DNA from 2 places in the Corynebacterium sp. 32222D000AT genome. Region 2 is predicted to be linked to the other one. Evidence: predicted binding sites of a transcription regulator. Region 2 holds the regulator's gene; the other holds the start of a gene.
The links. The regulator LexA, encoded in region 2, represses DNA repair genes until DNA is damaged. The targets are predictions, from matches to a motif close to CGAACANNTGTTCG.

Region 1 (3,407 bases), on a different contig from region 2:
CTATCGGCGGCGCCAAGAACGCCGGCCTCCTGGCCGTCCGGATCCTGGGCGCGGGCGATCCCCAGCTGATCGAGAAGATGAGCAAATACCAGCAGGACATGGCAGATTCGGTGGAGGAAAAGGACGCAAACCTCCGCCGGAAACTGCTGGGTGACTAACACGGAACCCACACGGATCTCACACGGATCCCATTGATCTAGCCGCGGGCAGGCTCCACTACCGGTATCCATGTATCCACTACAGACATCTACTACCGGCACTCACTACTGTTTCAACTAGGCCGTCTTAACTAGCGGCCGCGGTTTGCCTTCGGAGCTTATACCCGGCGGCCTCTTGGGCGGCGACTGATTCGTTGCATTCGACGTCGCTACTTCCGGGCCTGACGAACCCGACCCTTCCGCTGCGAGGATCCCTGGCCGCATGGCCCATGTTTCCTCTGCCATCTTGTCTGTCGTTGTTATTGACGTGATGGGAGCGGCATAACAATGTCAGATTGTGTATGTCCGTGACCCCGCCGTAGTACCAGGCCTGCAGATGGTGGACATCGCAGGCATTGGCGGCCCGGTCGCACCCGGGGTGGGAGCAAACCAGCTCGGAGGCAATCAGCGCCAGCTTCTGCATGAAGCTCGCCGTCCGCTTCGAGCGACCTAGCGCCAGCGGCTGGAAGTCCTCGCAGTCCATGATGCAGAGGTAATCACTAGCCGCGGCCCCGAGTCGGATAATGTCCAGCGGGGTCAGCGAGTGCCCGGTGTTGGTGGGCAGCAGGGAATCCGCCTTGAGGTTCTCGAAGTCCTCGACCGTTCCGGAGATGATGATGGAGCCCAGGCCGGGGTGCGCCTTCTCGCGCGAGCCGAGGTACTCCTGCAAAATTGCGGTGAACTGGTCCGCCATCCGCTGGCGGTAGTTACGCTTGTCTTCCTCCGGCGGCAGGTCCGGGGTGCCCGGACGCGTGGCGGTCGCGAAGGCCTGGCTCATCAGCGCCGCGGTGGCGCCATCCAGGTAACCGCTGACGTGGACGCCGCCGTCGGCATCCGCGGGGCTGAACTCCAAATGACGCTTGCGGGTGGCGGCGAACCGGTCCCGGTTGCCGAAGGGATCCCGGCTGCGCGCATTCGCCGCACGGACCTCGCGGCGCAACCACTGGGCGAAGTCCTTCAGATTTCGCTTCTTCGCCTCGTCGATGGCCTTGTTGCGCAGCTCGTTCGGGCCCGGGGTGGCGTGCGCGTTCAGGTGCTTGAGCTCGCGGTCGATGATGGACAGGTAGCGCCCGCGAAGAGCTTCCTTCTCCCGCAGCTTGCGCTGCGCCTCGGCGCGGGCCTTTTCCTCGCGTTCCCGGCGAATACGAGCCTCTTCTTCGGCCTTCCTGCGGCGCTCCTCGGCCTGCTTCCGGCGCTCTTCTTCTGCCTGTGCGGCGGCCGCAGCGTCCCCATCAGCAGCAGAACCGTCAGCCGAACCATCAGCGGCGCCATTGCCGGCGCCCGCTTCAGCATCCTCCGGCGGGTCCTGCAGGGGCGGCGGATCCGACAGGGGAGCGGTCCCGAAGATGGTCTGCCCGTTGCGGAGCCGGTCCTTCGCCTCACCGTAGGACAGCCCCAGCCGGTTCATCAGGTAGTCCATCGCCCGCGTGGAGTTGACGTGGCGCCCGGCGTCGTCGCGTTCGGCGATGAACGCGAAGGCGGCATCGATAGTAGTGATGGTGCCCGAGAGGGCAGCGAGCTTCTCGAAATAAGGGTAGATCTCACCAAAGTACACCGAGTCCACCTCCGTGACGGCGGCGTGCAGGCGGGAGTATGCCTGTTCGATTTCGGCTACACATTCGGCAATGGATTGCGTCGCTTTGGTCATGATCTTCACCCCCTTGAGGTGCTCGAACCTTTGTTCCTTACGACATCAATCCTATTCACGCAACCACCCCACGCAACCCCTAAAGCAAAACTTTGTTCTAGATGGTCACATTGTTAGTAAAACGGGGGTAACCTCTGGCAGAAATAGGCATTAACGGCGCCGAATGGGCCGCCAAATGCCCTCAAGTATCCTAATTCTTATGTTCAAAAACGACGGCGGAGAAGCCTCCCGGCGACCATCACTTGACCCGACGGCCCCCATCGTCGTCCTCGGCTCCCGCACCACCGCCGGCCGCCCCGAACCGCTGCTCCGCGCCCGCCTCGCCACCGCCGCCCGCCTCGCCGAGGCATACCCCCAAGCCCCCATCGTGGTCAGCGGGCACGGGGAAGCGCTCCCGATGCACAACTACCTCACCGCCCAAGGCATCGACCCGGAGCGCATCATCCTGGAGCCCCTGGCCACCAGTACGAACGAAAACCTCGAAAATTCCGCGCGCCTGGTACCCCGCGGCTCGACGATGACCGTCGTCACCAGCAACTTCCACATCTTGCGCACCCGTCTCTGGGCCTGGCACCTCAAGATTCCTATTCACACGGTCGCCGCGCCGACCCCGAAGGGCCACAAACTACAAAACTATGCCCGTGAGCTCGCCGCGACGCCGCATTCTGCGCTGCGCATCGCTTGGCGACGCCTCCGGCACCGCCTCGAAGGCCGCCCCGACTAGCCTCAAACTAGCCTCAAACAGGCCCCAAAGCAGGCCCCAAACAGGCCCCAAAACTGCCCCAGAACCAGCCCCCGAAAACCTAGGCCCCAGACCCCGCGCCCGGACTTCCGCGTCGGCGCCCACCGCGACGACGTCCCCCGCGGCGCCCGCCCCGTCGCCGCTTATTCCGCGCGCCGGAGCCAGACCCAGCACCAGCCCGAGACCCAGCACCAGCCCCAGACCCAGCACCAGCACCAGCACCAGACCCAGTCCCAGAACCGGACCGAGAACCAGCCTCAGACTCTCGCGTCACCGACTCGGGCAGGCGCGACGCAGCTCGCTTGTGGGCGTCCTTTGCGGCTTCCTGCAGGGCCTTATCGATGCCCTCTGCCAGGGTGTCGCGAACCTCCTTCTGCCGGTAGGCGATGGCGCGCAGCCCCATGATGGCGATCTTGTCGGCGGCGCGGTTGAGCGGGTCGCCGGAGTGTCCCATGACGCGGCGGAAGGTGATGCTGCGCTGCCCCTGGTTGTCCTTCCAGGCCTGCTGGAAGCGGGAGAGCGCGCCCGGGTGGATGCCGCGCCAGCGCTTGCCGAGCTTGCCCTGGCCGGTGATGTAATCGACGGCGCGTAGGGCGGCCTGGCTGTCGCTCTCGATGAGGACGTCGGTGGCATCGGTGTGCACGAGGTACTTCAAGGCCAGGGTGAGGGCCTCGAGCTCGAGCTCGTCCGTGGAGGCCTTCGTGCGGCGGGTAAGTAGCTGGTAGTCGCCGTTGCTGGCGACGAAACACGACGCGCCCTTGATGTTGGTGTCGGAGGAGGCATCGGTGGCGATGCGGGTGGGGGTGGCATCGTTAGCGTT
Region 2 (3,407 bases):
GTTCGCCGGCCTGTGCCGGGAACGCAACCTTATCCCGGGCGCGATGATCGAGGTCCCCGCCGCGGCCCTCATGGCCGATACCATCATGCCGCACCTGGACTTCGTCTCCATCGGCACCAACGACCTGACCCAGTACACCATGGCCGCGGACCGCCTGTCGCCGCAGCTGGCGTACCTGACCGACCCCTGGCAGCCCGCCGTGCTGCGCCTTATCCAGCACACCTGCGTGGTCGGCGGCGACAACAACGTCCCCGTAGGTGTCTGCGGCGAGGCCGCCGCGGATCCGATGCTCGCCGCCGTCCTCACCGGCCTGGGGGTTAACTCCCTGTCGGCCGCCTCGACCGCCGTTGCCGGCGTGGGCGCGCAGCTGGCCGAGCTCAGCCTCGAGGACTGCCGCAAGATCGCCGCCGCAGCCGTGTCCTGCGAAGGCCCCTCGGAGGCGCGCGACAAGGTCCGCGAACTCATTGAGGAGCTCGCGCAGCCTGAGGTCGAAAGCTAACGGCCCCGGCAGTCCAACTAAACAACCCGGCCGAGCCGCCGCCTTAACGCGGGGCTTGTGCCGGGTTGTTTGTATTGGAGGGGGTTAAGCGTCGACGATGACCACGGTGATCTCGCGCTCGCGCAGCGCGTCAACGAAGCTTTGCGGTGCCGCCGAGTCCGTGATGACGACGTCGATGTCCGAAATCTTGGCGAAGCTGACCAGGTAGTCGTTGCCCAGCTTGGAAGAGTCACACAGGACCACAACCTTTCGGGCGTTGGTCACGAACGCGGCCTTGATGGCCGCCTCCTGGGCGTCTGCGGTGGACAGTCCGTGATCCAGGGTCAGGGCGTTGGTGCCGATGAACGCGACGTCGGCGCGCAGCAGCGCCATGGTGCGCAGGGCGGTATCGCCGACCACGGCCTGGGTTATGCCGCGCACCGTACCGCCCAGTAGTTGGACGTCCTTGATGCCATTATTGGCCAGCGACAGGGCAATGGGCAGGCTGTTCGACACGATCGACAGTTGGTTGGCCAGGGGACTCGCTGCGATGAGATCGCTTAGCGCGTTCGTGGTGGTGCCGGCGTCCAGGAAGATGCTGCCCGGGGTCTCGGGGAGGAATTCGAGGGCCGCCTCGGCGATCGCGGATTTCGCCCCGGTGGCCGAGCGCGAGCGCGTGTCCAGGGTGAACTCGGCGGTCTGGAAGGTCTGCGAGGCCACCGCACCGCCGTGGACGCGGTGGACGACGCCCTCGCGGTCCAGGACGGCCAGGTCGCGGCGGATGGTCTCGGCGGTGACGTCGAATTTATGGGAGAGTTCCGTGACATTGACGCGTCCCTCGACGGCGGTGAGGGACGCAATCTGCCGACGGCGTTCTTCTGCATACATGGGGTAGTTCTCCTCGGTCCGTGGGTACGCGCGCGGATGGGCGCGCGCACACGGTGAAATGGGTCTACTCAAATTGTTCCAGAAAAACCGCGTGGGCAAACACAAACAGAAAAACCCAAGCACCCGGTTCTTGGGTTGCTTGGGTATTTCTTGAGGTAGATCGGGCAAATCGGAACTACGGCCATGAGGCGGGAGTGACCTTTTGCATGCCCCGCTACCTCAGAAAGGGGGAATAACGCGGAATGTTCCGGGGAATTAGAGCTTGCGCATCACGGAGACGACCTTGCCCATGATTTCCGATTCGTCCCCGTTGATAGGGGAATAGGCGTCATTGTGGGGCAGCAGCCACACCCCGGTGGAGTCGCGGTGGAACTCCTTGACGGTGGCTTCCTCGCCCTCCAGGAGGGCTGCGACGAAGTCGCCTTCCTCCGCCGTGGACTGCGAGCGGACGATGACCCAGTCCCCGTCCAGGATGCCGGCGTCCCGCATGGAGTCGCCGACGACCTGCAGCATGTAGAGATCGCCGCCGCCGACGACCTCATCCGGCATGGGGTAGTAGGTGTCGATGTTTTCCTCGGCCGTGATGGGGGTCCCGGCGGCAATGCGCCCGACGACGGGGATGTAGCTGACCTGGCCGGCATCGGGCGGGGTCTGCGGGAGATCCGCGGACTTGCTGGCCTTCTCGGCCTTCGCGTCTTCCTTCTCGGTGTTGAGGTGGCGGACATCGACGGCGCGCGGCTTGTTGGGATCGCGCCGCAGGAAGCCCTTCTCCTCCAGCTGCTTGAGCTGGTAGGCCACCGAGGAGGTCGACTGCAGGCCGGCGGCGTCACCGATCTCGCGGATGCTCGGCGGATAGCCGCGCAGGAGTACGGCGTCGTGAATGACCTCGAGGATGCGCCGCTGGCGGGCGCTTAAGGAGTCGAGTGTCGGTTTTTGTGAGGATTTGCTGGGTCGGGCCATGGTCTTTAACTCTCCAAGTTGACTAGCAGGTCGGTTAGTGGGGGACACAGGCGCTGCGGGCCCGCGAAAATTCCTACCTTCCTTTCTAGCACGAAATGTACAAATGTTCGAGATCTTCGCCCGTGCGCTAGACAAATTTTGGAAACCCTGCTATAAATCGAACACAGAACCTAATTCGAACATTCGAACGAAGGAAAGTCGGTGCCATGTCGGGGTCCGGATTTAGACTCGGTGGCACCAAGGAAAGGAAAGATTACTATGACTCTCGCATTTGATGACCGCCGTATCGCTAACACCGAATTTGCAGCTTACCGCACCGGTTCCCGCACCCCTTCCGTGGTGCCCGCGGCCGCGGTGTGGGAGCCATCGGTCCGAGATTTCGGGGATCGGCAGGGCGCGCCCGCCTGGTCGGGGCACGGCCCGGCTGGCGTGGGGTCGCGCTATTCTCGAACGCTCACGCTAGATAATCGAACAGACCGTCGTTCGCAGCCCGCGCTGAGCGCCGAGGATTTCGCAGGGCAGCCGCGCGGGATGGTCTCCGAGCAGGGGCGCCAGAAGGGCAACTACGCGCTCGGCGCTGTGTTCGGATGTGCAGTCTTCTTGGGCACGCTGGCGGCGGGCATGGGGCTTGTTGACGGCCCGGAGTCCGCCAGCTCGATGGGAGCCGTGGACAGTGCCATCACCCAGCAGGCTCACCTGAACTAGGCCGCGGTCCGGGCACTCGGCTTTCCCATCGCCGCGCGCAGTAGACTGGTAAGGCATCCGCGTGGTCCGCTGGTGCGGATGAAACCGGGAAGCTAGAAAGATACGGGGAGCGAGCCGAGTTGTATTGCCCATTTTGTCACCACGAACAGTCACGCGTCATCGACTCCCGCGTCGTTGACGCGGGTGCTTCCATCCGCCGCCGGCGCGAGTGTTCTTCGTGCCGGGGCCGTTTCACCACGGTCGAAAAGGCGGTGCTGTCCGTGGTCAAGCGCAACGGCCTGTCCGAGCCGTTTAGCCGCGACAAGCTGATCCGCGGCGTGCGCCGGGCCTGCCAGGGCCGTGATGTCTCGGACGACGCCTTGAAGCGCCTGGCCCA

Region 1: a site for LexA is predicted at 1,869-1,882, ahead of ACEE23_RS08200 (DUF222 domain-containing protein). Genes of this name have one in related genera too.

What each region holds. Positions count from the first base shown of each region.
Region 1 is NZ_JBPPVW010000012.1:38,588-41,994, reverse strand. Features, by position in the region: gene purE (5-(carboxyamino)imidazole ribonucleotide mutase) at 1-158, shown strand, start outside; gene ACEE23_RS08200 (DUF222 domain-containing protein) at 286-1,845, opposite strand; gene ACEE23_RS08195 (YdcF family protein) at 2,045-2,569, shown strand; gene ACEE23_RS08190 (RNase H family protein) at 2,649-3,407, opposite strand, start outside.
Region 2 is NZ_JBPPVW010000007.1:40,469-43,875, reverse strand. Features, by position in the region: gene ptsP (phosphoenolpyruvate--protein phosphotransferase) at 1-499, shown strand, start outside; gene ACEE23_RS05880 (DeoR/GlpR family DNA-binding transcription regulator) at 584-1,366, opposite strand; gene lexA (transcriptional repressor LexA) at 1,622-2,374, opposite strand; gene ACEE23_RS05870 (hypothetical protein) at 2,585-3,031, shown strand; gene nrdR (transcriptional regulator NrdR) at 3,151-3,407, shown strand, end outside.